Regions from separate parts of the Sphingomonas sp. CFBP 13728 genome, predicted to be linked through region 1. Evidence: riboswitches for the same ligand, from Rfam matches in the RefSeq annotation. Region 1 holds a riboswitch; the other holds the start of a gene.
The links. A riboswitch is a leader RNA that binds a small molecule or an ion and turns the genes downstream of it on or off. The one in region 1 is predicted to bind thiamine pyrophosphate.
Positions count from the first base shown of each region.

Region 1 (15,918 bases):
CCCAGCTTCAACCACTGTACCGCGGTGCGCTCGATCGCGGTGGCGACATCATGGACGGCGCAAGTACGGTCGGCGAGACCGAAGTCGAACACCGTCCGCACGCTCCCGTCGCCCGACCAGAGCAGGTTGGACGGATGCCAGTCGTTGTGAGTCCATAGCGGCACCTGCGCCGCCAGCAGCGCGGGAAGCCCGTCGCCCAACGTTCCGAACAGTCTCGCAAGGTCCCGCCGCCACGGTCGGGGCGTCAGGAATGCGGCGAGCGCCGGACGGGCGGCGACATAGACTTCGGCCGCCGCGATCGGATCGGCTGCGGGCAGGATCGTAAAGCTCGCCACGAGCGATTGCGAGCGACGTGCCGGAGCCATGAAATCGCGTGCGGCCAAGTGCAGCGTCGCGAGGGCGACACCCGCGGCATGCGCGTGGGCGTGCTTGAAGAACGGCGTCCACGACAGACTGTCGCGGTACAGGTCCGCGCCGGGCGCCTCGCGAAAGAGCTCGTAGGACCACTCGCCGCGCGCAACTACACTCCCGCCATCTGCGGTGGCCATCACTTCGGCCACGGAAACGCCCGCACCGGCGAGATGCGCGATGAATGCGTGCTCCTCCGCCAAGCCCTCGATCGAACGAACACTAGCGTGATGACGTTTCAGCAAGAACGCGCCCTGCGTCGTGTGTGCCAACGTCGCGGCGGAAAAGGGACGCGGGGAATGCCAGTGCAGCCCGGTCATCCGTCCTGCCGCCGGGAAGCGGGCGAGTACAGCCTCGGCCTCGTCCGCGGTTATCGCGGGCCAGGTCGGCGCCTCCATCGCGGTGCCCATGCCGTGGACGAGATGCGCGGGCTGCGACGCCACCTCAGAACGCCCGCGAGATCGTCGCCATGACCGCCGCGCCGCTGCCGATGTAATAAGCGGGCGGTGCGCCAGCGATGACCGTGCCGTTGCGGCCGATTGTGTCCTGCGCATTGGTGCTGACCGACTGCACACCGGCGAGGACGTGCGGATCGGTGACGTTGATCGCGTTGACGCGCAGGTCGGTCCGCTTGCCGTCGAGCCAGTCGGCGAGGTGCATGCCGACCGACAGATCGAGCGTCGCATAGCCCTTGATGCGCTCGTCGTTCATGAAGCTCGCATATTGCCGGCCGATATATTTCGACGCGACGCTGCCGAAGAAACGTCCGTCGTCATAGATCCCGCCGGCGCCGAACTGCACCGTCGGGCTGGACACCGCGTGCTTGCCCCTGGTCGGCAGGAAGTCCGCGCCGACCGGGAGGTCGTCGTCGATCCGGGCGCGCAGATACTCGCCGGAAAGATACAGGCTGACCCCGGCGACCGGGCGATAGTCGATCTCCGCATCGACGCCGTACGAGGTCTGGCCACCCGCGTTGAGCGTCGCGTTGACCTGCGCGCCGCCTTGGTCGAGCACGGTCGCGAGTTGGCGGTTGCGGAACTTGTAGTGGAAGCCGGTCACCGACGCGGAGAACTGCTCGCCGATGAAGCGATAGCCCACTTCCTGCGAGACCGAATATTCGTTCTTAAGCGCGTTGGTCCCCTGAACGACGACCGCGCCACCTGCATAGCTGTTGTAGAGCGTGAACTCATTCGGCGTGCGGAAGTTGGTGGTGATGTTGGCGAACAGCTGCTGGCGATCGTCGATCCGGTAGTGGATCGCGGCGCGCGGCAACGCGGCGAAGCTGTCGTTGCGCACCTTGTCCTGCGGTCCGGGGAGGTAGTTGCGGCCGTTGCGCAGCACGTTCACGCCCTTGAACCCGGCATCGATCGTCAGCCGCGGCGTGAGTGCGATGCTGTCGGCGAGGAAGAAGCCTTTCGTGACGGTGACGGTGCGCTGGTTCTCATAGGCGAGCAGGCGGCCGTCGGCGGTGCGGATTGCCTTCGAACGATAGCCCCAGCGGTCGAACGGCTGCCCATCGGCGTCGACCGAGGTGTACGACTGCGTAACGCGGTCGGTGCCGTAGTCGAACCAGAGCCCAGCGGTGAGCGTGTGTGCGCCGGTCCTGAAGGTGAGCTTGCTGACGTTGCCGGTTCGCATCTGGTCGCCGGTATAATTGCCGAGCACGGTCGCGACGCCGTCGACTGCACCGGGCAGCGCGATCGGCTGTGCCAGTTCCTCGGTGCCAAGGAAATTGCCTTCGGTGGTCAACTGCGTGCCGTAAGGCGAGTTGCCGTAGCCGAACTGGAGGTAGGTGGTGCTGTCGAGCGCCAGCTGATCGGTCAGCACCAGGTGCACCGGCGCGGAGGCGTAGAGGTTACGGAACGGCGCGCGGTACAGGCGCCAGTAATTCGTATTTCCCTGCGTGTAGCGCTTGTCGTAGTTGAAGCCGCGACCTTGCACGTTCCATTCGGCGAGCGTCGGGCTCGGGTAGCTCGACGAGTTCGCGTCGTTGTACGACAGCGCTAGGCTGGCGCGGTTGCCGGCGCCCCATTCGTTGAGAATCTTCGCGTCGATATGCTGGCGGGTGTCGAAACCGGCACCCCGCCAATTGTCCGCGCGGGTGTTCGAATAGGACAGGGACGCCTTAAGCCCGGTATTGCCGATCGTCCCGCTATCGACGCGGAAGAACCCACGCCGCGCCGCGTAGCTGCCGAGCGACAGGTCGAGGAGCGCGCCGGGACGCGCCTTCGGATCGTCCAGCGACAGCGACAACAGCCCGCCGGCGCCGCCGAGCGTCGGTGAATCGATATCGACCGAGCCTTGCGCGAGCGTGATACGCTTGAGGTTCTCCGGGTCGGCGAACTGCGACGGATAGGCGTAATAATAGCCGATGTCGTTCTGCGGCGCGCCTTCCATCAGCACCCCGATCTCGTCCTGGCCGAGACCGCGCAACGTCAGGCTGGAACTCGTCGACAGGCCGTACGGGTCGCTCGATGCGACATTCGCGCCGGGCAACAGCGTGACAAGCTGGAACGCGTTGAGCGTCGGCGCCTGCTTGACGATGAAGTCGGCGGAGATCGCACTTTGCGCGCGCGGCACCTTCTGGTCGGGCAGCAAGCCGGCCGGATCCTGTTTGCCGACCACCCGAATCTCGGCAGGTTCGACCGGATCGGACGCTTGCGCCCCGGCCGACGATGCGGCGAGGGTCGCAGACAGGGACAGTGCGACCCGCCCCAGAAGTCTGCGCTCGCGCCCAGCGGAAATCACACTCAAACCAGCACTGAAAAAAGTCACGTCCACTCCAATCGGAGGGACGACGGGCCAGCCGCAGACCCTCCCTACGCCGGTATAAGCCGGATCAGGTTCAGCGGGTCATGGGCTGCTGCCCACCTCTCAGCCGCGCATGAGCGGCCCCCCGGGGATACGCGTCGCTTAGGCGGTCCGGGGGTGCGTGGAAAGCGCTATCGCGTGCGGTTCACGGGGCGGCGGCGAACGCGTCCTTGGAGATATGCGTGATCCGGCACGCGAGGTCCGCCTCGCCGCTTGCCACCACGTAGAAGTCGCCGGCGTCGGCGATGCCCGTCGTGAAGACCACGTTGTCGAGGTACATGCTGTCCCTCAGCGGCTCGGTGAGCGCGGGGTTCGGCTCCAGCAATGCGGTGTGCTCAGTCGCGACGGTAATCGACGGGTCGTCCTTGTCGAGGATCGACCAGTACGTCCGGTAGATGCCGACCACGCCAGATGGCTCGACACCGTGCCACAGCGTCAGCCAGCCGCGATCGGTCAGGATCGGCGGCGCGCCGCCGCCCATCCGCGCAGTCGACACTGTGGCCGAATGTGGCCGGATGCCGGGCTTGTCGTGCGGCTTCCAATGCAGCGCATCGGGTGAGCGCGACAGGTTGATCGACGGTCCGCTGCGCCATTCGCTGCCCGGTGGATACGCGAAATACAGGTCTCCGAGTGGGCGGGTCTGCGCCCAATACTGCCCGTCGATCAGCCCCTCGAAGATCAGCATGTCCTTGTTCTGGTGATCGAGGACGATCCCCTTGAGCTGCCAGTCGAGCGCATCGGCGGACGAATACAACGTCGTCGAATGCCGCTCCGGGCTCACCGAACAGGTGGTCATCAAATACCGATCCCCAACCTTCGAGATCCGCGCATCCTCGACGCCATAGCATTGGTACGACGTCCGCGGCGCGATCGCCTTGTCGTAATGCACCGCAACGACCGATCGTGCCTCGGGGTCCAGCTCGACCGGCAGCAACCAGGACAACGACGTCAACGCCATCACCTTCCACCCGCCCCCAGGGATCAGGAACTTGCGCGGATCCTTCGTATCAACCATCTGCAACGGCCACGCATCAAGCAGGTACGCGCCGTCCTGCCAGCGGATCGCATGCACGTTGCCGTTCTTGATAGGCTGCCGCAACGCTTCGGCGACGCGCACCATCAGCAGCAGATTGCCGTTCGCCAGCCGCGTCATCCCGGGATTGAACGCGCCGAGCACATAGGTCTCCGCGCCGACCTTCCCCGCCAGCGGCGAGCGCGACAGGTCGATGTCGGCGGGGGTGAAGACGAGCTGATCGAACATGCTATTCTCCTAAGGTATCTAATCTTTCATCGCCCCCCTTCGCCCTCCCCCTTTTTGTTCGCCACCCTATCTCCGTTCGCCCTGAGCGAAGTCGAAGGGTGTGCTCCGAGCGAAGGTGCTTCGACTTCGCTCAGCACGAACGGAATTGGGGAAGCTAGTGGGCGCCTATTCCCCCTCGAGCGCCCGCGGAACGATCACGATCTGCTGGATCACGGTCCGCGTCGGCTGTGTCAGGACGAATTCCACCCCGACCGCAATGTCCTCCGCGCGCAGCATCTGCTCAGCCTCGATCATCTGGCGCTGCTTTTCGTCGGGCACATCCGGATACTGCATGTTCGAGCCGACCTTGCCGGGCTCGACCAGCGAGACCTTGATCCCCTTCGGCCCGAGCTCGCGCCGCAACGCCTCCGAGAAGCCGGCGATGCCCGACTTCACCCCGGCATACACCGTCGAGCTCGGCCCGAGGATATGCGCGCTCAGCGAGCCGATGATGACGATGTCGCTGATCGGCTTCATCCGGTGCGCGGCGTGATGCGCGCTGAGCAGGTACGCGGTGAAATCGACCGCGATCGCATAGCGGAGTTCGTCCTCGCTCATCTGCGTCAGCCCGCCCGCTGCGACCGCCGCGTTGACGACGGTGATGTCGAAGCCGCCGAGATACGCCTCGCCCGCATCGAAGAACGCGCGAACCTTGTCGGGATCGGCCAGTTCGGTGATCATCCCGTCGCCCTCGCCGACCTCGCGGATGTGCGCCAGTGCATCCCGAAGATACCGCTCATCGCGTCCACAGATATAGACCTTGGCACCGTTAGCCGCGAGCATCACCGCGATCGCCCGGCCGATCCCGGTCGTGCCCCCGGTAATGATCGCGCGACGGCCCTTGAGCGGGCGGGCGGTCGTGTGGAGGTCGGCGCGTTCGGTCATTGAGTTTCCCGGCTTGTCAGTAAGGTCGACGCCAAACGCGCAGTCCCAGCCGGATGTCCCTAAGCGCGGATGCCCGCCCCCTCAAGAGCGCGCGCCAGCAACCGGTCGATCGGCTCCTGCAGCATCGTCTCGCTCAGCGTCGGCGCGTGGCCGACGCCCGGCACGGTCACCAGTTCGGCCTGGTCGAGCGATGCCGCCATCCGCTCCGCGGTCGCCGCCGACAGCAGGTCCGAGCGCCCGCCGCGCACGATCAGCGTCGGCACGTCGCGCAGCGACGCCAGCCCCTGCCACATGTCCGGCCCCGCTTCGTTCCCCGGCACGCGGAACGGCTCGGCGATCTTCAGATCGTAGTCGAGCACGATCCGCCCCGAACTGTTGAGCCGGTACAGCCGCTTGGCCATCGCCAGCCAATCCTCGATCTGCCAGTCGGGATAGACGTCGGCGTTGTTCTCGGAGACGCAGCGCGCGGCGTGCATCCAGGTCGGAAAGACGCTCGCCTTGCCGACATAGCCGCGGATTCGCGATAGCCCCTGCGCGTCGATCTCCGGGCCGACGTCGTTGAGCAGCGCCGCCATCATCCGGCCGCGCGATGGCCCGGCCATCAGCATCGTCACGATCCCGCCGAGCGACGTGCCGAACGCGATATACCGGTCGATACCCTGATCGGTCAGCAATGCCTCGACGTCCTGCACGTACGTCAGCGGGACGTACGACATCGGGTCCTTCGCGTACGCGCTCTCGCCCCGCCCGCGAAAGTCCACCGCGATCAAACGCCAGCGCCCCGCGAGCCTCGCCGCGAGCGCATCGAAATCGCGAGCATTACGCGTCAGGCCGGGCATGCAAATGATTGGTGGCTGGCCTTCCGCCCCGCCGGGATAGTCCCTCGCGTGGAGCCTTAGCCCGTCGTTGGACCACCAATAGAGGTTTTCGTAAGCGGCCATGGTTGCGTCCTTCGGGTAGCGGCCACCATATCGCCGCATGCCTATCTCCCCGCAAGCCTATCGCCCCGAAGCAAAGCTCCTCGACCTCGGCGACGGCTTCTTCGATCCCGTCGCGCCCGCCGACTTCCCCGAGACGCGAACTCGCTTCCGCAACGACCGCGCCGCCACGCAGATCGGAGTCGACACGCTCTCCGACGACGAATGGACGCGCCATTTCGGCCGGTTCGAGCCGCTCCCCGGCACGCTCCCCCAGCCGTTCGCACTCCGCTACCACGGCCACCAGTTCCGCAACTACAATCCCGATCTCGGCGACGGCCGCGGTTTCACCTTTGCGCAGATGCGGGATGACCGAGGCCGGTTGATGGACCTCGGCACCAAGGGATCCGGCCAGACGCCGTGGAGCCGTGCCGGTGACGGCCGCCTCACCCTCAAGGGCGGCATGCGCGAAATCCTCGCGACCGAGATGCTGGAAGCGCTCAACGTGCCGACTTCGCGGACACTGTCGCTGATCGAGACCGGCGAGGAACTCCAACGCGGCGACGAGCCCAGCCCAACTCGCTCCGCAGTGCTGGTCCGCCTCAACCACAGCCACGTCCGCATCGGCAGCTTCCAGCGTCTCGCCTACCACCGCGACGAAGCGGGATTGCGCAAGCTCGTCGGCTACACGCTGCGCAACCTCTACGACGAGGACAGCGACGATCCGGTCCGCCTGCTCGACCTTGTCGTCGGCCGCACCGCGCGCCTCGCGGCGCGCTACATGGCGGCGGGCTTCGTCCACGGCGTACTCAATTCGGACAACATCAACGTCACCGGGGAGAGCTTCGACTACGGCCCATGGCGGTTCGCCCCGACCTGGGACCCCGCCTTCACCGCCGCCTATTTCGACCACCAGGGACTCTACGCGTTCGGTCGCCAGCCCGAGGCGATCCACTGGGACGTGATGCAACTCGCCGTCGCACTTCGCCAGATCGCCGAGAGCGACCCGCTGGTAGCCGCACTCGACCAGTTCGGTCCGCGCTACCAACCCGAGGTCACGCAGGCGATCCTCTGGCGCCTCGGCGTCCGCCCGCGCGATCCCGATACCGACCGCGACCTCGTCCAGGTCACCGAACGCGCACTTCGCACCTCGGAAGTCGGCATCGACCGCTTCTTTTTCGACGTGTTCGGGGGCGACTTGCCCGAAACCTATACCGACCCCTGGACCGAGGTCCGCGCCGCGCTCGCGTCGTACGAACCCCGCAAGGACAGGTCGCACGCCTATTGGTCGGGCGAGCCTTGCAGCATGCTGATCGACGAAGTGGAGGCGATCTGGGCCCCGATCGCCGACAATGACGACTGGACGCTGTTGACCGCGAAAGTCGCCGCGATCCGCAACATGGGAGACGCGCTCGCCGAATAATTGGAATCATCCCTGATTTGAGGCAAGAGCAGCGCCATGTCCGACGAGATCATCTCCCACGAACCCGCCACCGGCGCGGTCCTCTGGCGCCATCCGGTCGGCGACGTCGACGCGGAGGTCGCCTGCGCGCGCGCCGGCTGGTCGAGCTGGGCGTCGAAACCGCTCGCCTTCCGGATCGAGACGATGCGGCGCTTCGCCAACATCGTCCGGCAGCGCAACGATGCCTTCACCGACCTGATCGCGCGCGAGACCGGCAAGCCGATCTGGGAAGCGCGCGGCGAAGTCGAGACCGTCATCGCCAAGGTCGACATCTCGGTCAGCGCCTACGCCGATCGCACCGCGCAACGCCGCCTCGAAGCGACGATGGGCTCGCGCATCGCCGTCCGCCACAAGCCACACGGCGTGCTCGCGGTGCTCGGGCCGTACAATTTCCCCGCGCATCTGCCCAACGGCCACATCGTCCCTGCGCTGATCGCGGGCAACGCGGTCGTCTTCAAGCCGTCGGAAAAAACCCCAGCCGTCGGCGCCTTCCTGGTCGAGTGCTTCCGCGCCGCCGGGGTGCCGCCCGAATGCATCCGTCTCGTCATCGGTGGCCCGAACGAAGGCAAGGCGCTCGCCGCGCATCCCGATATCGACGGACTGCTGTTCACTGGCTCGGCGCGCACCGGCCTGGCGCTCAACCGCGCGTTCGCCGACAAGCCCGAGAAGATCCTCGCGCTCGAGATGGGCGGCAACAATCCGATCGTCGTCTGGGATACGCCCGACCTGCACACCGCGGCCGTGCTGATCATCCAATCGGCCTTCACCACCGCCGGCCAGCGCTGCACCGCCGCCCGCAGGCTGATCGTCGATACGAAGCTCTACGACCCGTTGATCGCCACGCTCGACAAGATGGTCGGCCGGATCATCGTCGGCGAGCCGCACGCCAACCCCGCCCCGTTCATGGGCCCCGTGATCGACAACGAAGCCGCCGAGCAACTCACCGAGAGTTTCCTCGAACTGCTCACGCGCGGCGGCCGCCCGATCCGCCATCTCGAACGCCCGGTCGCGGACCTGCCGTTCCTCAAGCCCGCGCTGATCGACGTCACCGACATCGCCGACCGCCCCGATATCGAGCTGTTCGGGCCGATCCTCCAGGTCGTCCGCGTCGATGATTTCGACGCCGCGATCGCCGAGGCGAACAACACGCGCTACGGCTTGTCCGCCTCGCTGATCAGCCAGACTCCCTCGCTCTACGACCGGTTCTGGGCGAACATCCGCGCCGGCATCGTCAACTGGAACAAGCCGACCAACGGCGCCTCGTCAGGCGCGCCGTTCGGCGGCATCGGCTGGTCGGGCAACCACCGCCCGAGCGCCTATTACGCAGCCGATTACTGCGCCTATCCCGTTGTCAGCAGCGAGTCCGAAAGCGCCCGCGCGAGCATCGGCATCGGCTTGGCCGACGGCTGACCGCAGATTGGCTTAGCAGCCTCGAGTTATCGATTGGAGACGCGGTCAAGTTGCGTCCCGTCATTCCCGCGCAGGCGGGAACCCATACTGGCAGGCCTTGCAGCAGAATTGCATGCGTTCGAGGATATGGGTCCCCGCCTCCGCGGGGATGACGAAGGGTGGGACAGCGGTCTCCGGGGTAAAAGCAATCCTACCTCCCGCCAAAGCATCATTCGGTTGCAGCGCCGCGCTCATCCGCCCATCTCCGGTCGCATGGCAAGCCTCCTAGACCCCACCGCCCGCGGGCGCGTCATCCTCGTCGGGGCGGGCCCGGGCGATCCCGGTCTCCTGACCGTCCGCGCGGTCGAGGCGCTCAAGACCGCCGACGTCGTCGTGCATGACGGGCTGATTGACCCGCGCGTGCTCGACATCGCGCCCCCCTCCGCCCAGCGCATCTCGGTCGCCAAGCAACGCGCGCGCCACACGTTGCCGCAGGAGGCGATCAACGCGCTGATCATCGCGCACGTGAAGACCGGGGCGATCGTCATCCGGCTCAAGGGTGGCGACCCGTTCGTCTTCGGTCGTGGCGGCGAGGAGGTCGAGGCGGTTCGCGCCGCCGGCCTGCCCGTCGAGGTGATCCCCGGCGTCTCGGCTGCGCTCGGCTGTGCGGCGGAGGCGATGCTCCCCCTCACCCACCGCGATCATTCGAGCGCAGTCAGCTTCGTCGCGGGCCAGTGCAAGGGTTTGACCGAGCAGGACTGGTCGGGGCTCGCCGGTCAGGGCCGCACGCTCGTGATCTACATGGGCATCGCCACCGCGACCGATATCGCCGACAAGCTGATGGCCGACGGCGTCGCGCCCGACATGCCCGTCGCCGTGCTCGAACGCGGCACGTTGCAGGGTAGCCGCGCAATCCGCACGCTGCTCGCCGATCTCGGCGCGATGGTCACGCGCGAGGCGGTGAAAAGCCCCGCGATCATCGTCGTCGGCGAAGTCGTCGAACTGTCAGACGCCGAAGACAAACTCGCCCGCTGGGCCCGCGTAGCAGAGGACGCCGCCGCATGAAGTTGTTGACCGGAAACGACCTTCCCACTGGCGACGTCGTCTGGTGGACCGGAAATGGCTGGTCGCGCCACATCGAGGACGCGGCTGACGTCGGCGTCGCGGGTGAAGCGGTCCTCCAGGCGGAGGAAGGCGCACGCCGCGTCAACGTCCCCTATCTGATCGAGGCGACGCAAACCGACGAAGGCCCCCGCCCCGCCCACATCAAGGACCGCATTCGTGCGCTCGGGCCCACGATGCGGCCCGACCTGACCCTCAAACCCGCCGACCCCAACGCCGGCAGCTGGGTAATCTGATATGTATAAATACGACGAATACGACCAGGCGATCGTCGACCAGCGGGTCGACGAGTTTCGCGACCAGGTTCGCCGCCGCCTTTCGGGCGAGCTGACCGAGGACCAGTTCAAGCCGCTGCGGCTGATGAACGGGCTGTACCTCCAGCTGCATGCGTACATGTTGCGCGTCGCGGTGCCGTACGGGACGCTCGACGGCCGCCAGATGCGGATGCTCGGGCACATCGCGCGGAAATACGATCGCGGCTACGGCCACTTCACCACGCGGCAGAACATCCAGTTCAACTGGATTCAGCTCGACCAGACCCCGGACATCCTCCAGGAGCTGGCGACGGTCGAGATGCACGCCATCCAGACCAGCGGCAACTGCATCCGCAACATCAGTTCCGACCAGTTCGCCGGCGCCGCCGCGGACGAGGTCGCCGATCCGCGCCCCTGGGCCGAGCTGATCCGCCAGTGGTCGACGTTCCACCCGGAATTCACCTACCTCCCGCGGAAGTTCAAGATCTGCGTTATCGCGGCGGACGAGGATCGCGCGGCCATGCGGCTGCACGACATCGGCATCGGGCTGTACGTCCGCGACGGCGAACTCGGCGCGAAGATCTTTGTCGGCGGCGGCATGGGTCGCACGCCAATGATCAGCCACGAGATCCGCGATTTCGTCCCCGCCGACGACCTGATGAGCTATCTCGAGGCGTGCCTGCGCGTCTACAATCGCTACGGCCGGCGCGACAACATCTACAAGGCGCGGATCAAGATCCTGCTCCACGAGATCGGCCCCGACGAATATCGCCGCCAGGTCGAGGAGGAATTTGCCGCGGTGAAGGGCCTCGGCCTCGATCCTCCGCGGGCCGAGCTGGAGCGCATCACCAGCCACTTCGGCGCGCCCGATTTCGACGCGAGCGCCTCGACCGACATCGACCGCAGCGATCCCGACTTCGCGGTGTGGCTCGACCAGAACGTGAAGGCGCACAAGCAGCCGGGCTATGCGATCGTCAATATCAGCCTGAAGCCGATCGGTGGCATCCCCGGCGACGCGTCGGCGGACCAGATCGACGTGATGGCCGATCTCGGCACGCGCTACAGCTTCGACGAACTGCGCGTCACGCATGCGCAGAACATCGTCCTGCCGCACGTCCGCATCGCCGACCTGCACGCGGTGTGGTCGGCGCTCAACGACGCCGGGCTCGCCGAGGCTAATCTCGACCTGATCAGCGACATCATCGCCTGCCCGGGTCTCGATTACTGCAGCCTCGCCAACGCGCGCTCGATCCCGCTGGCGCAGAAGATCGCGACCCGCTTCGGCAGCCTCGATCGCCAGCGTGATCTCGGCGAACTGAAGCTCAAGATCAGCGGCTGCATCAACGCGTGCGGGCATCATCATGCGGGCCACATCGGCATCCTCGGCGTCGACAAGAAGGGCACCGAGAATTACCAGCTCTCGCTCGGCGGCTCGGGCGCGGAGGATGTCAGCCTCGCGAAGATCACCGGGCCCGGCTTCTCCGAGGACGGCGTGGTCGACGCAATCGAGCGCGTCACCGACCGCTATCTGCAGGTCCGCGACCCCGGCGAGCGCTTCCTCGACACCTACCGCCGCGTGGGCTTCGAGACGTTCAAGGAGGCGATCTATGGTTGAGTATCCGGGCCAGACGCTACTCCGCTTTCGCGACGACGAGCCGCATGACGAGCCCGCGGTGACGCTCGATTCGTTCATCGGCCAGAGCAACGCCGCCGCCGTGCGCCTGGAAGCAGGCGACGACGCGCGCGCGCTGTTGCCGCAAATCGACCAGCTCGCGCTAATCGAGGTGAGCTTTCCGGGCTATCGCGACGGACGTGGCTATTCGTCCGCGCGAATCCTGCGCGAGGCGGGGTATACCGGTGAACTGCGGGCGCAGGGCGATGTCCTGGTCGATCAGATTCCGCTGATGCGCCGCTGCGGGTTCGACAGCTTCGCACCCCAGGCGCCGATCGATATCGACGTGCTGCGCGCGAGCCTGGAACGCTACGATACGCCGTACCAGAAGGCGGCGGATGGCGCGGTGCCGGTTTGGAAGCTGCGCCATGGGTGAGCCCGCGCGCCAACTCGACATGATCGACGTCACCCCGGCGTTCACGCGCGCCGATGCGATGGCGATGCAGGAGCGGTTCGAAGGCGTCTCCGCACAGGAGATGCTGTTCGAGCTACTCGTCGGCGAGTTGCGCGGGCGGATCGCGGCGGTGTCGTCGTTCGGCGCGGAGTCGGCGGTGCTGCTGCACATGGTCGCGCAGGTCGATGTCGACGTGCCGGTGGTGTTCACGAATACGCAGAAGATGTTCGGCGAGACGCTGGCGTACCGTGACGAGTTGGCGGAGAAATTGGGGTTCACGGACCTGCGCGTGTTCCGGCCCGATCCGCGGTTGCTGGCGATCAAGGACAAGACGGGGTTGCGGTGGTCGTATGACCCCGACGGCTGTTGCGATCTGCGGAAAGTCGAGCCGTTGCGGCGAGCTCTAGCCCCGTTCGATGCGTGGATTTCGGGGCGGAAGGGGTTCCAGTCAGGGACGCGTACTGCCTTGCCGCGGTTCGAGGAGGATGAGGGCCGCCTGAAGATCAACCCGCTGGCGGATTGGGACAAGGCCAAGCTTGACGCGTATTTTGCGGAGCATGAATTGCCGCGGCACCCGCTGGAGGCGCAAGGCTATCTCTCGATCGGCTGCGCGCCCTGCACGACCAAGGTCGCCCCCGGCGAAGACCCGCGCGCAGGCCGCTGGCGCAGTTTCGACAAGGTCGAATGCGGCATCCACGCTCCCACCGATTACGATCCGATGATTTGACCGCTGTCCCTCGCCCCTTCGGGGAGAGGGACACCGATTACGATCCGATGATTTGACCGCTGTCCCTCGCCCCTTCGGGGAGAGGGAGGGAGGAGCCGTAGGCGACGGAAGGGAGAGGGGCTGTTGGGATCCAGGTCCCGAGCCACACTCCCCTCTCCCTTCCCACGGCAAGGGCCGCGGGCCTCTTCCCTCTCCCCGAAGGGGCGAGGGAGACGATGGGATCAATACTCGGCGAGATCCGAGAACTTGGTGATCGTCGGATCGAACTTCATCCGCACCTTGCCGGTCGCACCGTGACGCTGCTTCGCGATGATCAGCTCCGCCAGACCATACACCCGCTCCATCTCCGCCGCCCACGACGCATGGTCCTCGAAGATCTTCGAGCTATCCCCTTCCGCCGGCCGCTTGGGCTCCTTCGACGCGACGTAGTAATCCTCGCGGTACACGAACCAGACCATGTCCGCGTCCTGCTCGATCGACCCCGACTCGCGCAAATCCGACAGCATCGGCGTCTTGTCCTCGCGCGACTCCACCGCACGCGACAGCTGCGACAGCGCCAGCACCGGCACGTTGAGGTCCTTCGCCAACGTCTTCAGCCCGCGCGAAATCTCGGAGATTTCCTGAACGCGGTTGCCGTCCTTGCTCTTGCCCGACCCCGACAGCAGCTGGAGGTAATCGACCACCACCAGCCCGATCTCGTTGTTATGCCGACGCTGCAACCGGCGAACACGCGTATGCAGCGCGCCGATCGACAGGCCGCCGGTATCGTCGATGAACAGCGGCAAATTCTCCAGTTCGGCTGCCGCGGCCGCCAACTGCGCGAACTCGGTGCGGCTGATCTTACCCATGCGGAGCGATTCGGACGAAATCTGCGACTGCTCGGCGAGAATACGCGTCGCGAGCTGATCCGCGGACATCTCCAGCGAGAAGAACGCGACCTTCGCGCCGACCGAGTCCTTCGGGGCGATCCCGTCGGCCATGTCGCGCATCCAGCGCCGCGCGGCGTTGAACGCGATGTTGGTCGCGAGCGAGGTCTTGCCCATGCCCGGACGGCCGGCGAGAATCATGAGATCGCTGTGATGCATGCCGCCGATCTTGGCGTTGATCGAATCGATGCCGGTGGTGACGCCCGACAGATTGCCGCCCGAGTTCAGCGCGCGCTCGGCCATCTTGACCGCCGCGGTGGTCGCCTGCGCGAACGACTTCACCGTGTTTTCGGAACCGCCATCCGCCGCGACCTTGAACAGCTCTTCCTCGGCGAGCTCGATCTGTGCGCGCGGGTTGACCTCTTCGGAGGTGTCCATTGCGCGATCGACCAGCGTCCGCCCGACCGACACGAGCGCGCGCAACATCGCGAGGTCGTAGATCTGCTGCGCGAACTGGCGCGCGCCGATCAGGCCGGCGCCGCTGCCCGTCAGCCCTGCGAGATACGCTGGCCCACCAAGCTCGCGCATGCCCTCGTCCGCATCGAACATCGGCCGCAACGTCACCGGCGTCACCAGCATGTCGTTGCCGCGCAGCGTCTTGATCGCCGCGAAGATGCGCCCGTGGACGGGCTCGAAGAAATGCCCAGGCTCCAGCTTGTCGACGAGGTCGTCCGCGAGCCGGTTGTCGATCATCATCGCGCCGAGCATCGCGGCCTCGGCTTCGACGTTGCGGGGAAGCTGCTGCGGTTCGGGGACCGCGGGAACGGGGAATGCGAGAGTTGCCATCCCCTGCACCTACGCGATGGACGGGTCCTCGTCCAAGCTATCGCGCCGGAATGCTGGGGATAAGTGACAGGTCGAACCTGCCCCGCTATCGAACCGGTATGGCCGACCCGCGGATCATCGACGTGCAACTCGACGAGACCAGTCTCGGCTGGCGCTCGCCCGACGTCGAGCAGGAGCGCCGGATCGCGATCTTCGACCTGATCGAGGGCAATCACTTCGCCCCGCAGCGGGCCTATGCCGACGGCTATGCGGGGCCGTACAAGATCAAGCTCCAGTCGGAAGAAGGACGCCTCGGCATCCATATCCACCGCGAGGACGATACGCATCTCGAGACGCTGGTGCTCGCGCTCGGTCGGTTCCGCCGACCGATCCGAGATTATTTCGCGATCTGCGACAGTTACTATCAGGCAATCCGGCAATCCTCCCCCGCCCAGATCGAGACGGTCGACATGGCCCGCCGGGGCGTCCACAACGAGGCCGCCGAGCTGCTCAAGGAGCGTCTCGACGGCAAGATCGAGGTCGATTTCGATACCGCGCGACGGCTGTTCACGCTGATCTGCGTCCTCCACATCCGCAACTAGAAGACCCATGGCTCACGCACTTTTGAAATTCGCGGCCGCGCTCGCCGCGACCGGCTTCGTCGGTATCTGCGGCTGGACCGCCGCGACCGGCTGGCACCCCGACGTCAAACACTACCCGCTGCAGGGCATCGACCTCGCCGAAAACCCCGGCCCGGTCGAATGGGGCACGGTGCGCGCGAGCGGTGCCGACTTCGCCTATATCGTCGCGACGTCGGGCACCGACCGGCGCGATCCGACGTTCGAGGCGAACTGGGCGGCGCTGCCCGACGCCGGCCTGCGACGCG
Region 1 covers NZ_JACYUS010000003.1:69,774-85,691, forward strand. The annotation lists gene IFT67_RS13240 (phosphotransferase) at 1-851, opposite strand, end outside; gene IFT67_RS13245 (TonB-dependent receptor) at 853-3,156, opposite strand; TPP riboswitch at 3,208-3,317, opposite strand; gene IFT67_RS13250 (glycoside hydrolase family 130 protein) at 3,365-4,480, opposite strand; gene IFT67_RS13255 (SDR family oxidoreductase) at 4,646-5,404, opposite strand; gene IFT67_RS13260 (alpha/beta fold hydrolase) at 5,464-6,345, opposite strand; gene IFT67_RS13265 (protein adenylyltransferase SelO family protein) at 6,383-7,744, shown strand; gene astD (succinylglutamate-semialdehyde dehydrogenase) at 7,781-9,193, shown strand; gene cobA (uroporphyrinogen-III C-methyltransferase) at 9,446-10,237, shown strand; gene IFT67_RS13280 (DUF2849 domain-containing protein) at 10,234-10,530, shown strand; gene IFT67_RS13285 (nitrite/sulfite reductase) at 10,532-12,163, shown strand; gene IFT67_RS13290 (DUF934 domain-containing protein) at 12,156-12,596, shown strand; gene IFT67_RS13295 (phosphoadenylyl-sulfate reductase) at 12,589-13,341, shown strand; gene IFT67_RS13300 (replicative DNA helicase) at 13,563-15,053, opposite strand; gene IFT67_RS13305 (UPF0262 family protein) at 15,152-15,634, shown strand; gene IFT67_RS13310 (glycoside hydrolase family 25 protein) at 15,642-15,918, shown strand, end outside.

Region 2 (15,918 bases), on a different contig from region 1:
CAGCGAGTTGAAATAGCCGAGCTTCTCCGACTTCAACCCGGCGGTCTCGATCGCGGCCTGCAACGTCGCCTTCGAATAGCGGCGGTGGTGATGGTTCACCACGTCGTGTGCGCTCCACAGCCACGCATGCGCCGGCACTGCAATCAAGATCTTGCCGCCCGGTGCCAGGCAATCGGCCATCGCCTTCAACGCCGCGACGTCGTCCTCGATATGCTCGACCACATCGAGCACCGCGATCAGGTCATAGTGCGCGCGGGGCACACCCGGCAGTTCGGGCAGGGGCGCCGCGCCGACCGGCTTGCCGAGCCGCTCGCTTGCGATCTCGCGTGCGGCGGGGTCGATCTCGATCGCGTCGATCTCGCCGAACTCGGCCAGCATCGGCAGGTTGTGCCCGGTGCCGCAGCCGATCTCGAGGATCTTCGCGTCCTTCGGCAATGCGCCGTAGCGGGTCAGGTAATCGGCCAGGATGTCGCGGCGCGCGCGATACCACCAGTGGGTGGAATCGTGGGCGGCCATCCGGTCGTAGACGATGCGGTCCATCAGTAAGTCGCCCAATTCATTGGAAGCATCAGTTGAAAACCCAGAAACGGTTGAGCACGAACGTCACGATCGCGGCAAGAAAGACGGCGGGGACCAGCGGGATCCATGGGTGCAGATGCAACAACGCCGTGCCGATCCACGTGATGACGGCGTTGAGACTCAGCCCCGCGGCCTGGACGATCACGAACTTGAAATGCCGCCCTGCCCCCGGTTTCTTCGCGTGCCCCTTGAAGCTCCAGCGGCTGTGCAGGAAGAACCCGACGACCACCGCGACCGCAAACGCGAACGGCACCGCCGCCACCGCCTGGCGTGGGGGGAAGACATACGCCGTCAGCGGCAGGTAGACGAGCGAATAGACGACGCTGGAGATACCGCCGGCGATGCCGAAGCGCACGAGCTGGCCGAGCACGCCGCTCGCCCGCATCTGCTCCATCTGTCGCCAAATCGCCTGCATGCCCGCCTTGTTCTTTACCCTCCGGCGATCGCGCCGGTGCCTTGTTCTTTACGGGCACCGCGATAGAGCGGCCGCGAAGACAAGCCCGCGCATCTAGAGCGCGTGCGGGCTGGAGGAAAGCGTTTTGGATCAGGCACCCCCCCCCGAGCAGTCGACGCCGCGGACCACGCTGCTCGACGAACTCGATCGGCATTGGATCAAGCTGACGCTGCTCGCCTGGGTGGCGGTGGCGGCGTGGTCGATGTTCGATCGCTGGGGCCAGATCCGCTGGCTGTCGCTCGGCGATACCGACGACAACATGCGGCTGATGCAGGTCCGCGCGCTGCTCGACGGGCAGGGCTGGTACGATCTGCGCAACTACCGGCTGAACCCGCCGGTCGGCTTCGACATCCACTGGAGCCGGATCGTCGACCTGCCGATCGCCGGGCTGATCCTGTTCTTCCGGCTGTTCACCACCAACAGCTGGGCGGAGCGGCTCGCCTGCGGGATCGCACCGTTGCTGCCGCTGTCGATCGCGATGCTCGGCATCGGCGCGACCGTGCGGCGGTTGATCAGCCCCTATGCGTGGCCGCTGGCGATCGTGTTCCTCATCGGCGCGGTCGGCACGATGCTGATGTTCATGCCCGAGCGGATCGATCATCACGGCTGGCAGCTGGCGATGCTGAGCCTCACGGTCGCGGGGCTCTGCGATCCGAACGGCCGCCGTGGTGGCGCGATGGTCGGCATCGCGAGCGCCGTGTCGCTGTCGATCGGGCTCGAACTGCTGCCCTATGCGGCGATGGCGGGGGCGATCATCGCGCTGCGCTGGGTGTGGGACCGGTCGGAAGCCGAACGCCTGTCGATCTATGCGTTGACGCTCGGCGGCGGCAGCACGCTCGGGTTCGCGCTGTTCGCGTCGAATGCCAACCAGGTGATGCGGTGCGATGCGCTGACGCCCGTGTGGTTGAGCGTGATGATCGCGGCGGGGATGCTGCTGTTCCTGCTCGCGCGGTTCGGCCCTTCGTCGCGCGGGATGCGGCTGGCGCTGGCGGTCGCGGCCGGGGCGGCGATCGTCGTCGGGTTCGCGCTTGTCTTCCCGCAATGCCTTGGGCGGCCCGAGGGGATTTCGCCCGAGCTGCAACGCAACTGGCTGGACAATGTCCGCGAGGCCAAACCGATCTACAAGCACAGCTTCCGGGTCGGCTTCTCGCTGGCGACGCTGCCGATCATCGGCCTGATCGGCGCGATCCTCGCGGCGTGGCGCGCGCGTCGCGACACCCGCGCGGTCGGTTGGGCGGCGGTCGCGCTGTTCACCGCGTTCGCCTGCGCGATGCTGTTGTGGCAGGTCCGTGCAGGCCCCGCCGCGCAGTTGCTGGCCGTTCCCGGTGCGACCGCGCTGGGCTGGCTGATCCTGCCACGGCTGCTCGGCAACCGATCGATTGCCGTCCGCGTGCTGGGGACGGTGAGCGCGTTCCTGATCGTTTCCGGGTTGTTCGCCGGGATGGTGATCCGATACCTGCCGATCGACCGGCCGAAGCCCTATGAGAAGCGCGTCAATTCGGCGACCGGCAATTGTCTGCGCACCACCGTGCTGCTCGCGCTGAACAAATACCCCGCGCAGACCGTGTTCACCTTCGTCGACATGGGCCCGCGGCTGATCACGATCACGCATCACGACGCGATCGCGGGGCCGTACCACCGCAACGGCGACGCGATCCTCGACGTCCAGCACGCGTTCGGCGGCACCGCGGACCAGGCGCATGCGATCATCAGGCGCCACGGCGCGACGATGCTCCTGCTCTGCCCCAACGCGGCGGAATCGACCAACTACAAAGCGCGCAGCCCGAAGGGGTTCTATGCCGAGCTGGCGAAGAACGAGGTGCCGGCATGGCTGACGCCGCTACCGCTGCCCGCAAAGTCGCCGCTGCGACTGTTCAAGGTGGACTGAGCCCCCGTCATCCCGGGTCGAGCCCGGGATGACGGACGGTCCTTAGCGCAGCACCACCGACAAGCCGTCGAGCACGAACTGCACCGCCAGCGCGGCCAGCAGCACGCCGAGCAGCCGCGTGATCACCGCCTCAATCTTCGCACCCAGGATCCGCATGATCGGCCCCGCCGCGAGCAGCGCGACCAGCGTCAGCAGCAGGATCGTCACCATCGCGGCCAGCACGACCGCCGAGCGCTCGATCCCGCTGTTGCGGCTCATCAACAGCATCACCGACGCGATCGAGCCCGGCCCTGCGATCATCGGCATCGCCATCGGGAAGATCGAGACGTCCTCGACCTCAGGATCGCTCGCCACCTTCGCGGCACGGTCCTCGCGGCGTTCGGTGCGCTTTTCGAACACCATTTCGAGCGCGATCAGGAACAGCATGATGCCGCCGGCGATGCGGAAGCTCGCGAGACTGATCCCGAGGCCTTTCAGCAACGCCTCGCCGAACAGCGCGAACACGAACAGGATCGCCGCGGCGACTCCGACCGCACGCATCGCCATCGCGCGCTTCTGCAACGTCGACGCGCCCGCCGACAGCCCGGCATAGATCGGCGCGCAGCCCGGCGGATCGATCACCACGAAGAAGGTGATCAGCGACGAGATATAGAGTTCGATCACAGGCCCGTCCGATCCAGCGCAGCCTCATCGATCGCCACGCCTTCGCGGCGCCCTGCCGAGACTAGGGTGTTGCGCAGCAGGCAGGCGATCGTCATCGGCCCGACGCCCCCCGGCACCGGCGTGATCGCGCCCGCGACTTCGACCGCGCTCGCAAAATCGACGTCGCCGACGAGGCCGGCATCGGTCCGGTTGATACCGACGTCGATGACGGTCGCGCCGGGCTTCAGCCAGTCGCCCTCGATCATCTCGGGGATACCGACTGCGGCGACGACGATATCGGCGCGGCGGATATGCGCAGGGACATCCTTGGTACGGCTATGCACGACGGTCACGGTGCAGCTCTCGCGGAGCAGCAACTGCGCCATCGGCTTGCCGACGATGTTCGAGCGACCGACGACCACCGCCTCGAGCCCGCTCAGGCTCGGCCGCACGCTCTTCAACAGCATCACGCAGCCAAGCGGCGTGCACGGCACGAACCCGGCCAAGCCCGTCGCGAGTCGTCCCGCATTGATCGGATGGAAGCCGTCGACGTCCTTGTCGGGATCGATCGCGGCAATGACCGCCTGCTCGTCGATGTGCTTCGGCAAGGGCAACTGGACCAGGATCCCGTCGATCGTCGGATCGGCGTTCAGCGTCGCGACCAGCGCGAGCAGGTCTTCTTCCGGCACGTCGGCGGGCAGCCGGTGCTCGATGCTCTCCATTCCCGCCTCGCGCGTCGCCTTGCCCTTCGACCGGACATAGACGTTGGAGGCCGGATCCTCGCCGACCAGCACCACGGCGAGGCCGGGCGCACGGCCCGCCTCGGCGCGAAAGGCGGTGACGCCGTCTGCGATACGGGCCCGGAGGCCGGCGGCGAAGGCCTTGCCGTCGATGATGGTCGCGCTCATGCCCGCGGCCATAGAGCGCGGACGCGATTTCCGCCAGCACAGCGACGTCGCTCGCGACTCGACGATGATCGACCGCCTACACCCTCATCGACATTCCCGACAGGTACGCTGCCGGTCCTAGCGCTGGGCCGGTCCTAGCGCTGGGCGGTGACGATCGCCTTCTGCGTGGACGCGAGCGGCAGGGGGTCGCCGCCACGATCGTAGAACGCCATCATCAGAACCCCTGCCGCGAGGATCACGCCGGTGATCGCGTAGATCAGGGGCTTACGGTCCCTGGTATGATCCCTGGGCGCAACATCGATGCGGTTTGCCATTCATCACTCTCCGAAGTCCGGCAGGTCGTCCTGCTCTGATGTCGAGGCTAACAGCTTTCATCGCACTGCATAGGGGCTATCGCGATCCGACCGTCACCGACGGATCCGTCGACGATACGCCACCGTTCGACGGGTAGCGTCTGGCCGCCGCGCCTGCTTTTCCGTTAGCATCGCCGCATGATCTTGATCGCAATCGCGTTGGCGCAGGCTTCGGCACCGTTCGGTGGCGAATTTCCTGTGGAAGCTCTCGATATCTGCGCGGCCAACCGTGCGTTGAGCGGCAAGGAGCTGGACAAGGCGCTGCGCGACGCCGCCAGGCAACGCGGATGGACCGATGTCGAGACGGCCATGCTGATCCAGGGATGCGCCTCCTATGCGGAGGGCATGGAGGAGGGGCGCAAGAGCGTCGAGGCACGGATCAAGGCCGAACAACGCCAGAAGCAGATGGCCCGGCAGCAGCAGCTGAACCAGCAGCAATGACATAGCCGCGACCTGCGGCTCCCCGTTCTCCCATGATGCGTTCTCGCACCCCGCGTTCTCCCAAGACGCGACCGCGACACGTCAGCCCTTCCACTCCGCCAGCGCATCGTCGTAGCGCTGCTTCTCGTCTTCTACCGCCGCCCGCGCCTTTTCCACGGCCCTGTCCCGCGATCGCTCCAGCTCGCGGCGTTCGCGCGCCAACGCCGCCTCGCGATCGGCGATCTTCCGCAACGTGCGGCGAAACTCGGATTCGCACGCCTCGAATGCTTCCTCAGCGGCCTCCAGCGCACGACGGCTCGGTTTGGGCTTGGGTTTGGGTTTGGGTTTCGGAGCCGCCGCTGGAGTTGGCGTTGGAGCCACCTTCGCCCGCGAGCGCCGTGGTCCACCCTCATCCTCGTCAGGCGCATCGACCTTGCGCGACGTCGCCGGAGCACGCGCCGGCAGTGCCGCAATCTGTTCGGCGGTCGTGCCGCGCGATCGCTTGATCACCACGCCGGGCGACGCCAGCGGCTCCGCGGACAGATCCGCATCGGTCACCAGTTCGGCGATCCCGCGCGCGAACAGGTCGTGGTCGCTGCCCCACGCCGCCAGCGCTGCCTTCTGGCTCGGCGCCGCGACATAGGCGTCGTGGAAGCCCGCCGCCGTCCGATATACTTTCAGCTTGCCCGCGCGTGCCATGCATCATGGCTAGCGTGGCCATTTCCGTGGCGCCACCCCATTACGTCTCACGGCAAACCTCCCTATAAGCGCCTCATGTGGCTTGCGATCCTCCTGTCCGCTTTGGCGATGACCGCGATCGTCGGCGTCCGCTATCTCATCGTCTCGGGCGCGTTCGCCGCCGCGACGCGCGCGCGCCATCCCGGCCTGTACCGCGGGCTCGACAGCCAGATGCAGCGAGAGATCGGCTGGAGCATCGCCTCGGCCGCGATCTACGGCGTGCCCGCGGGCATCCTCGCCTGGGGCTGGCAGAATCGCGGCTGGACGCAGGTCTATGCCGACGTCCATGCCTACCCGCTCTGGTACCTGCCGGTCTCGGTGCTGCTGTACCTGTTCGCGCACGATACCTGGTTCTACTGGACTCACCGCTGGATGCACTGGCCACGGCCGTTCAAGCTCGCGCATGCGGTGCATCACGCCAGCCGCCCGCCGACCGCATGGGCGGCGATGGCGTTCCACCCGATCGAGGCGATCACCGGCGCTGTGATAATTCCGCTACTGGTGCTCCTGATTCCGATCCATGTCGGCGCACTCGGTTTGGTCCTGACCATCATGACGGTTATGGGAGTGACCAATCACATGGGATGGGAGATATTCCCCAGGTTCATGTGGCGGGGAGCATTGGGGGGATGGCTGATAACGGCCAGCCACCATCAGCGACATCATGAACAATACGGATGCAATTATGGGCTATATTTCCGAGTCTGGGACCGGCTCTGCGGCACCGACCGAGGCCTTGGCGATTTCGCCAAATCGCATGCCAAGGCGCGCGCGAAAGCCGCAGCTGGTGGCGGCGGCCGCGATCGCGTGGGCGATGCTGGCAGCGACGGCGCCGGTCACGCGGCTTGACGTAGAGGTCGACAATCTCCGCTCGGCAAAGGGCATGATCCGGATCTGCCTGACCGCCGATCCCGACAATTTCCCCGCCTGCGTCGACGATGCCAACGCGCTGACGCGTTCGATCCCGGCAAGCGTCCACACCACCAGCTTCCCCGGCCTGCCGCAGCGCGGCTATGCGCTCGCGATCATCCACGACGAGAACAGCAACGCGAAGCTCGATACGATCGCGGGCATCCCGCGCGAGGGCTATGGCTTCTCGCGCAATGCCGCGGTGCGGTTCGGTCCGCCGCGCTTTTCCGCCGCCCGGTTCATGCTGGCGGGTGATGCCGAATTGCAACAGGTGAAAATGCGTTACATCTTCTGACCGATCGTGACGGACCGAAAACGGTTTTACCGCGTTTGGCCGTGGAACCTTTTTGTCCGGAGCATTTCCTTGCGCGCATTCACTCTCTTCACGTCTGCCGCAACCGCGGCGCTCGCCATCGCCACGCCGGCTTTTGCCCAGACCGATCCGAACCCGTCGCCGACGATTACCGACCCTCGCGACAACAACCGTATCACCATTGCGCTCGGTGCGGTGTCGATGCCCGATTACGAGGGTGCGGACAGCAATTCCTTCACCCCCGCCGGCGCCATCGTCGGCTCGGTGCGCGGGCATGACTTCTTCCTCCGCGGTACGCAGCTCTATTTCAACCTGATCCCGAACACGGGTGAAGTCGGCATCAACTACGAAATCGGCGTCATCGGCGGTATCCGCCGCGATCGCACCGGCGATATCGACAACCGCCAGGTCCGCGCACTCGGCAAGATCGATACCGCGTATGAGCTCGGCGGCTATGTCGGCATCGGCAAGACCGGCGTCATCACCAGCGACTACGACACGATCACCGCGCGTGTCGCGTACGTCCACGACGTGTCGGGCACCTACGACAGCTACGTCATCACCCCGCAGGTGAACTACACCACGCCGCTGTCGGTCCGTACGCTCGTCTCGCTCGGCGTGTCGGCGGATTATGCCGGCAAGGGCTTCGGCCGCACCTACGCGGCCGTGACGCCGATCGGCTCGCTGAACAGCGGCCTGCGCACCTACGACGTCAACGACAGCGGCTTCCGTCGCGCGAACGCCTCGCTGTTCGTCGTGCAGAGCCTGTCGGGCGATCTTCGCCACGGCTTCGGCGTCGGTGCCGGCGTGCTCTACGGTCGCATGCTCGGCAAGTACAAGAACACCCCGATCGTCGCCGACGTCGGCGATGCGGACCAGTGGCTCTATGCCCTTGGATTGACCTACACTTTCTGATCTGAATTATTTTTTCGGCAGGTCTTGAAACCCTGCATCCAAAAGCCGTCTGCAGTCGTTACTCGACGCGGACGGCTTTTTTTATGTCCGTAACAGAGCGGGTTACGAATGAGTTCCGGTAAACGGGACCGGTCGGAGACTGGAATGTTGCGCCATCGCCGCAGACGATTTCGACGTCCGAAACAACAAGGGGAGGACCCTGAATATGACCGAGAGCGTGCACCTGATCGAAGCCCTCGATGCCCGCGTGGAGCGGCGCAACGACCGACGTGATTTCTTCAAGAACGCGCTGGGCGCAGCCGCCATCACCGCCGCCGGTGCGACCGCGCTGTCGATGTCCAGCGCCGCCGCCGCGCAGTCGGTCAGCGAAGCCGACATCCTGAACTTCGCGCTCAACCTCGAATATCTCGAAGCGCAGTTCTACTCCTACGCCGCTTACGGCACCGGCCTCGACAACGCGCTGCTCACCGGCACCGGTACGCAGGGTGCGGTTCGTGGTGGCCGTCGCGTCAACTTCACCGATCCGATCGTCGCACAATATGCGCGTGAGATCGCCCAGGACGAGATCGCGCACGTTCGCTTCCTGCGCACCGCGCTCGGCACCTCCGCCGTGTCGCAGCCGGTGATCGACGTCAGCGTCTCGCCGACCAGCGCCTTCTCGGTCGCCGCACAGGCTGCAGGGCTCGTCCCCGCCGGCACCGCGTTCGATCCCTATGCCACCGACGAGGCATTCCTGCTCGGCGCGTTCATCTTCGAAGACGTCGGCGTGACCGCGTACAAGGGTGCAGCGCGCTTCCTCAGCACCCCTGCTACGCTCGAAGCCGCTGCCGGCCTGCTCGCGGTCGAGGCGTATCACGCCGCGATCGTCCGCACGACGCTGTACGGCAAGGGTATCGACACCCCGTCGCTGCGGACCTCGGCCGACGCCATTTCGCGTGCGCGCGACAGCCTCGACGGCGGCGGTGCCAACACGACGATCTTCGGCACGAACGATATCGATCAGGGCATCTCGTCGTACCAGGCAACGCCGATCAACCTTTCGGCCACGCAGGCGGCCGTCACCGTGTCGAACATCGTCCCGCTCGACGCGGACGGTGTCGCCTACAGCCGCTCGGCGAGCCAGGTGCTCAACATCGTGTACCTCAACGGCGGCGCCGCATCGGCAGGCGGTTTCTACCCGTCGGGCATGAACGGCAACATCAGGACGAGCGTGGCGGCAGGCTGATCCGCCAGCCCTACCCACAGCCCGACCTTACGCCTTCATCGATATTCAGGGGATTCACCCAATGACCGATATCAATACCAAGCTGGAAGTATTCGACGCGATCGCCAGCCGTCGCAACGAACGTCGTAGCTTCCTCCGCTTCGCCGGCGGTTCCGCGCTCGCCATCGGTGGCGCTTCGCTGTTGTCGGCATGCGGCAGCGACGACGAGGATCTTGCTCCGACGCCGACCCCCGGCCCGACGCCGACCCCGGCGCTGAACGACGCCGACGTCCTCAACTTCGCGCTCAACCTCGAATATCTCGAAGCGCAGTTCTATGCGTTCGCGGCATTCGGCGTCGGCCTTAACGCCAACCTGCTGACCGGTACCGGTACGCAGGGCGCGGTCACCGGCGGCGCGCAGGTGCCGTTCCAGGATGCCGTAGTGCGTGAATATGCCCGCGAGATCGCGATCGACGAAGTCGCGCACGTCGCGTTCCTGCGTCGCGCGCTCGGCAACGCCGCCGTCGCACAGCCCGCGATCAACATCTCGGGCGGTACCGCAGCAGCACCAGGTGCCTTCACCGCGGCGGCGCGTGCGGCCGGCGTCATCCCGGCAACCGGCGTGTTCAATCCCTATGCGGACGACAACAGCTTCCTGCTCGGCGCGTTCATCTTCGAGGACGTCGGCGTCTCGGCCTATAAGGGCGCAGCACCGCTGATCTCGAACCCGACCTATCTCGAGGCGGCAGCGGGCATCCTCGCGGCAGAGGCCTACCATGCCGGTCTCGTCCGCACGGTCCTCTACCGCAAGGGTCTCGACGTCCGGAACCCGACCCCGGCGCTGATCACCGGTGCGAACCAGATCAGCAACGCCCGCGACAGCCTCGATGGCGCGAGCGATATCGATCAGGGCATCACCGGTACCGATGCGACGGTCTCGAACATCGTGCCGACCGATGCCAACGGCCTCGCCTACAGCCGCTCGACCGGCCAGGTGCTCAACATCGTCTATCTCAACAGCGCAGCCGTCGCGATGGGCGGGTTCTTCCCGGCCGGCGTCAACGGCAACATCCGGACCAGCGCCGCGAGCGCATGAGGCCCATCGCCGATTGAACATGAAACCTTGGCCGCGGCGAATACAGGGATCGCCGCGGCCCTTGTTTGGGGAATGACCATGACCAACTTCACGAAGCTCACCATGCTCGCCGGCCTTGCCGCTGCGGGCATTTTTGCCGTTCCGGCCGCCGCGCAGGACATGACCACCGACGAAGATCGTAATCCGTTCTCGGGCGTCTATATCGGTGCGGCCGGTGGCTACGACGTCCAGCCCAACGACATCGGCTCGTCGATCCTGTTCGACCGCAACGGCGACGGCAATTTCAACGACAGCGTGAACACGATCCGCGGCGCTAACGCGTTCTCGCCGGGCTTCTGCAACGGTTCCGCTCGCACCGCGGTGCCCGCCTATGGCTGCCGCAACGATGACGACGGCTGGTCGTATTACGGCCGCGCGGGCTTCGACGTGCAGCGCGGCGCGTTCGTGGTCGGCATCGTCGGCGAATTCGGCAAGTCCGAGATCACCGACAGCGTCGCCGCCTTCTCGACCACGCCCGCCAGCTACACGATGGCACGCAAGCTGAAGTGGGAAGGCTCGGCCCGCCTCCGCGCCGGTCTCGCCGCCAACAAGACCTTGTTCTACGCCACCGGCGGCGCCGGCTATGCCAAGATCGACAATCTGTTCTTCACCACCAACACCGCCAACGCGTTCGCAGCCACCGGCTCGGACAAGCGCTGGGGCTATGTCGGCGGCGGCGGCATCGAGCAGAAGCTGACCAAGAACATCTCGATCGGCATGGAATACACCTATCACCAGTACAAGGACGACGACGCCCGCGTCCTGGTCACCGCCGGCACCGCGCTCGCCGGCAGCCCAGTCCTGCTCGCGAACAACCCGTTCGTCCTCGCCCCCAACACCGCGGGCACCACCTTCCGCCGCAGCGACGAGAACTTCCGCTGGCACTCGCTGCGCGGCACGGTGAACTTCCGGTTCTAAGGCGAAGGGCGGCCTGCACCACCCTGGTGCAGGACTCGCCCAAGCCCGGCCAGCGCAGCAAAACACGCCACAAGGCGTAGCTTTGCTACGACTGACGGCGCGCGGAGTAAGGAAAAGGCCGCTGCCCCAAACCGGGCAGCGGCCTTTTCTCGGTTCAGCAAGCGTGCGCTCGCCGTCAAAAAACCAACATCCACATTGCCACCACCCCGGCGAAGGCCGGGGCCCAATTGGAAAGGTGGACATAATGAAGCACATCGCGTCGTTATCGCCGTCCCCCAATTGGGCCCCGGCCTTCGCCGGGGTGGAGCCTTATCGATCACGCAATGATCACTGAACCTCGCCCCCGCTCAGGACCGGCAAATTCCCCATTGCACCCCACCCCAAGCCCCCTATGCTCACCTCACCCCGGGGGAGCGCTTATCCGCGCTTGAGAGGAAGGCAGGAGCCTTCGACCCGCTGAACCTGATCCGGTTGATACCGGCGGAGGGAGGGAGCGGTCGCCACAGAACCGCAATCCTTGCTCCGAGACCCGTAGGAGCAAGCGCATGGCCATCGATACGCAATCCAAGACTGCAGACATCGGCGTAACCACCGGCCCGATCCGAGGCTCCCGGAAAATCCACGTAGCAGTCCCGACCAGTCCCGACGTCCGCGTAGCCATGCGCGAAATCGTCCTCGACCCAAGTTGCAGCGAACCCCCGTTACGCGTTTACGACACCAGCGGCCCCTACACGGACCCCCGCGCGACAATCGACATCAACGCCGGCCTCCCCCAACTCCGCCGCGCCTGGATCGAAGCCCGAGGCGACGTGGAATCCTACGAAGCCCGAGAACTCCGCCCCGAAGACAACGGCCAGCTAGGCCCCGACCGTTCCGGCGGCGTCCCCCAATTCCCCGCCACCATCAAGCGCCCCCTCCGCGCCAAACCCGGCCACAACGTCAGCCAGATGCACTACGCCCGCCGCGGCATCATCACCCCAGAAATGGAATACGTCGCCACTCGAGAAAATCTCGGCCGCGCCATGCTGAAAGACTACAAGCGCGACGGCGAATCCTTCGGTGCACAGATCCCCGACTTCGTAACCCCCGAATTCGTCCGCGACGAGATCGCCCGTGGCCGCGCGATCATCCCCAACAACATCAACCACCCCGAATCCGAACCGATGGCGATCGGCCGCAACTTCCTCGTCAAGATCAACGCCAACATCGGCAACTCCGCGGTCGCCAGCAACGTCGCCGCCGAAGTCGACAAGCTCGTCTGGTCGATCCGCTGGGGCGCCGACACGGTGATGGACCTCAGCACCGGCCGCAACATCCACGACACCCGCGAATGGATCCTGCGCAACTCGCCGGTCCCGATCGGCACCGTCCCCATCTACCAGGCGCTCGAAAAGGTCGGCGGCGTCGCCGAAGACCTCACCTGGGAGATCTTCCGCGACACGCTCATCGAGCAGGCCGAACAGGGCGTCGATTACTTCACGATCCACGCCGGCGTCCGCCTCGCCTACATTCCGATGACCGCGAAACGCGTCACCGGCATCGTCTCGCGCGGCGGCTCGATCATGGCGAAATGGTGCCTCAGCCACCACAAGGAGAGCTTCCTCTACGAGCGCTTCGACGAGATCACCGAGATCATGAAGGCGTACGACATCGCCTACAGCCTCGGCGACGGCCTGCGCCCCGGCAGCATCGCCGACGCCAACGACGAAGCGCAGTTCAGCGAACTCTACACGCTCGGCGAACTCACCCACCGCGCGTGGAAGAGCGACGTCCAGGTCATGATCGAAGGCCCCGGCCACGTGCCGATGCACAAGATCAAGGAGAACATGGACAAGCAACTCGAAGTGTGTGGAGAGGCACCTTTCTACACCCTAGGGCCGCTCACGACGGACATAGCCCCCGGCTACGACCACATCACCAGCGGCATCGGCGCCGCGATGATCGGCTGGTACGGCACCGCGATGCTCTGCTACGTCACGCCGAAGGAGCACTTGGGCCTCCCCGACCGCGACGACGTGAAGGTCGGCGTAGTAACCTACAAACTAGCCGCCCACGCCGCCGACCTCGCCAAAGGCCACCCCGCCGCCCAGATGCGCGACGACGCCCTCTCCCGCGCCCGCTTCGAGTTCCGCTGGAGAGACCAGTTCAACCTCTCCCTCGACCCCGACACCGCCGAGCAATACCACGACCAGACGCTGCCTGCAGAGGGCGCCAAGACCGCACATTTTTGTAGCATGTGCGGCCCGAAATTCTGCTCGATGAAGATCACTCAGGAAGTCCGGGACTTCGCAGCGAAGCAGAACGCGCCGGCGGATACGTTCTTAGCGGCCGACGTAGATCAAACCGACACAGACCGAGCGATTTTCGCCAAGGGCAGCCATGCCGATGCGGAAAAGGGCATGGCCGACATGAGCGAGCGCTTCCGCGAAAAGGGCAGCGAAATCTACCTGCCAGCGGAGTGACCCATGCGGGGCGCCGAGCTTAAGACCCGGCGTCCCGGTCATAGCGATCATGCCCCCTTAAAGCCGCGTTGCGCAAAACGGTCCGCCATCGAACTGGACATATCTTCATCCCCCGGTCGCCATATCGGAGCAGCTTGATCACGTGCCTGTTCCGGTCGGGGCTATGTTCCAGCTACTGTATCGGTCTGGGGAGCATTCATCCCGCCGAGCAGCGACACGATAACGGAGGGATGGCGACATGGCATTAATCGACAATATTGCGGTCGAAGTGAACGACTTTCAGCGCACACGAATTCAGGCGATCGACGATTTCGATTACTCGAAGGTCAGCATGAAAGTGGCTAACGATCTCGATGGTGTGACGTCGAACTACCTGGCCGCAGGCATCGAAAATCTCAAGATGTACTATGTGGTCGCGCTGCTTGATCCATTAAACGCGCATGCCGTGTCGCGGTCGGTCGATCCGTTCTGGCACGCCCATGTCTTGTTCACGCGCGACTACGGCAAATTCTGTCGTGACGTTTACGACCAATATGTCCACCACGAACCGCTCGACGAAGAGGACACGGGGAAGGTCGAGACGGTCAAGGCACTCTATTCCTACACGCTCACGCAATATGACAGTATTTTCAAATCGGTGGATCGCGATTGGTGGGGAAGTCAAACCCCGCTGGCTTCTCGGCCTATCTGCTTCCACTATCTGATCAGCGATCCGGAAGTGTCGAAGCATGCACTGTTCGAGCGCAATCCGGCCTATCAGGTTCACTGAGGCAGAACGATCATGGGGTGCGTCGAAACCGCATCCCATGATCTCCGTTCCGTGCGATCCCCCCGCGACTCACCGCTTCCGAACGAACTCCGCGCGCAGCACCAGTCCCTTGATCCCCTCGTACCGGCAGTCGATCTCCTGCGCGTCGCCGGTCAGCCGGATCGACTTGATCAGCGTCCCGCGCTTCAAGGTCTGTCCCGCGCCCTTCACGGTCAGATCCTTGATCAGCGTCACCTGGTCGCCGTCCGCGAGCACGTTGCCGACCGAATCCCGCACCACGACCGCGCCGTCGTCCGCCGCAACAGCCGTCGCCGCACCACCCGCAACCCACTCGCCAGTCGCTTCGTCGTACACATATTCGTCGCTCATCGGTCGGTCTCCGGCAGCGCCCAGTCGATCGGAGCGCGCCCATGGGTTTCGAGAAAGTCGTTGGCCCGGCTGAACGGCCGCGATCCGAAGAACCCGGTCCGAGCGGCCAGCGGCGACGGGTGCGCGGACTGGATCACCAGATGCCGCCCGCCCTTGCTCACATCGTCGACGAACGCCGCCTTCTTCTGCGCATACGCCCCCCACAGCAGGAAGACGACCGGTTTGTCCTGCGCGTTCACCGCCGCGATGACGGCGTCGGTAAACCGCTCCCATCCACGCTTCTGGTGCGACGCCGCCTCGCCCATCCGCACGCTCAGCACCGCGTTGAGCAACAGCACGCCCTGCGCCGCCCAATGATCGAGCATGCCGTGGCGCGCACGCGGGATCCCGAGATCCGCCTCCAGCTCCTTGTAGATATTCACCAGGCTAGGCGGCGTCCGCACGCCCTTCCGCACCGAGAAGCTGAGGCCGTGTGCCTGCCCCTCGCCATGATACGGATCCTGCCCCAGGATTACGACCCGCACCTGGTCGAGCGGCGTCAGTTCGAGCGCCCGAAACCGATCCGCGTCGTCGGGAAACACCCGGGCCCCCGCCGCCCGCTCGGCCTCCAGATACGCATCGAGCGCGCGCATGTACGGCGCCTCGAACTCGGCGGCGAGCGACTGCCAGCTTGGCGGGAGCGTATGATAGATCATCCCCGCCGCATGTCGGACAGGGCAGGGCAGTGTCAATTGCCGTTCCTAGTTCCCCCGCGGAGGCGGGGGCCCAGGATCACAAACGATGCCCCCCGTTACCCTGGCCCCCCGCCTCCGCGGGGGAACCGGATCACCAAAGGCTCGCACATCGCGTCCCCCCTCATTATATGCGCCGCCATGACCAGGATCACCGTCGCCGCGCTGCAGCTGGGCTTCACGCCCAACATCGACCGCAACATCGCCAACG
Region 2 covers NZ_JACYUS010000002.1:675,054-690,971, reverse strand. The annotation lists gene IFT67_RS12155 (class I SAM-dependent methyltransferase) at 1-540, opposite strand, end outside; gene IFT67_RS12150 (GtrA family protein) at 569-994, opposite strand; gene IFT67_RS12145 (AcrB/AcrD/AcrF family protein) at 1,119-2,921, shown strand; gene IFT67_RS12140 (MarC family protein) at 2,964-3,584, opposite strand; gene folD (bifunctional methylenetetrahydrofolate dehydrogenase/methenyltetrahydrofolate cyclohydrolase FolD) at 3,581-4,471, opposite strand; gene IFT67_RS12130 (hypothetical protein) at 4,606-4,785, opposite strand; gene IFT67_RS12125 (hypothetical protein) at 4,969-5,265, shown strand; gene IFT67_RS12120 (hypothetical protein) at 5,347-5,943, opposite strand; gene IFT67_RS12115 (sterol desaturase family protein) at 6,019-6,831, shown strand; gene IFT67_RS12110 (DUF2141 domain-containing protein) at 6,797-7,186, shown strand; gene IFT67_RS12105 (MipA/OmpV family protein) at 7,256-8,119, shown strand; gene IFT67_RS12100 (ferritin-like domain-containing protein) at 8,325-9,344, shown strand; gene IFT67_RS12095 (ferritin-like domain-containing protein) at 9,406-10,419, shown strand; gene IFT67_RS12090 (outer membrane protein) at 10,498-11,376, shown strand; TPP riboswitch at 11,774-11,882, shown strand; gene thiC (phosphomethylpyrimidine synthase ThiC) at 11,922-13,838, shown strand; gene IFT67_RS12080 (UCP032817 domain-containing protein) at 14,077-14,607, shown strand; gene IFT67_RS12075 (alkylphosphonate utilization protein) at 14,677-14,976, opposite strand; gene ung (uracil-DNA glycosylase) at 14,973-15,671, opposite strand; gene aguB (N-carbamoylputrescine amidase) at 15,849-15,918, shown strand, end outside.
Region 2: linked by a shared signal. The riboswitch ahead of thiC (phosphomethylpyrimidine synthase ThiC) and the one ahead of IFT67_RS13245 (TonB-dependent receptor) in region 1 are both predicted to bind thiamine pyrophosphate.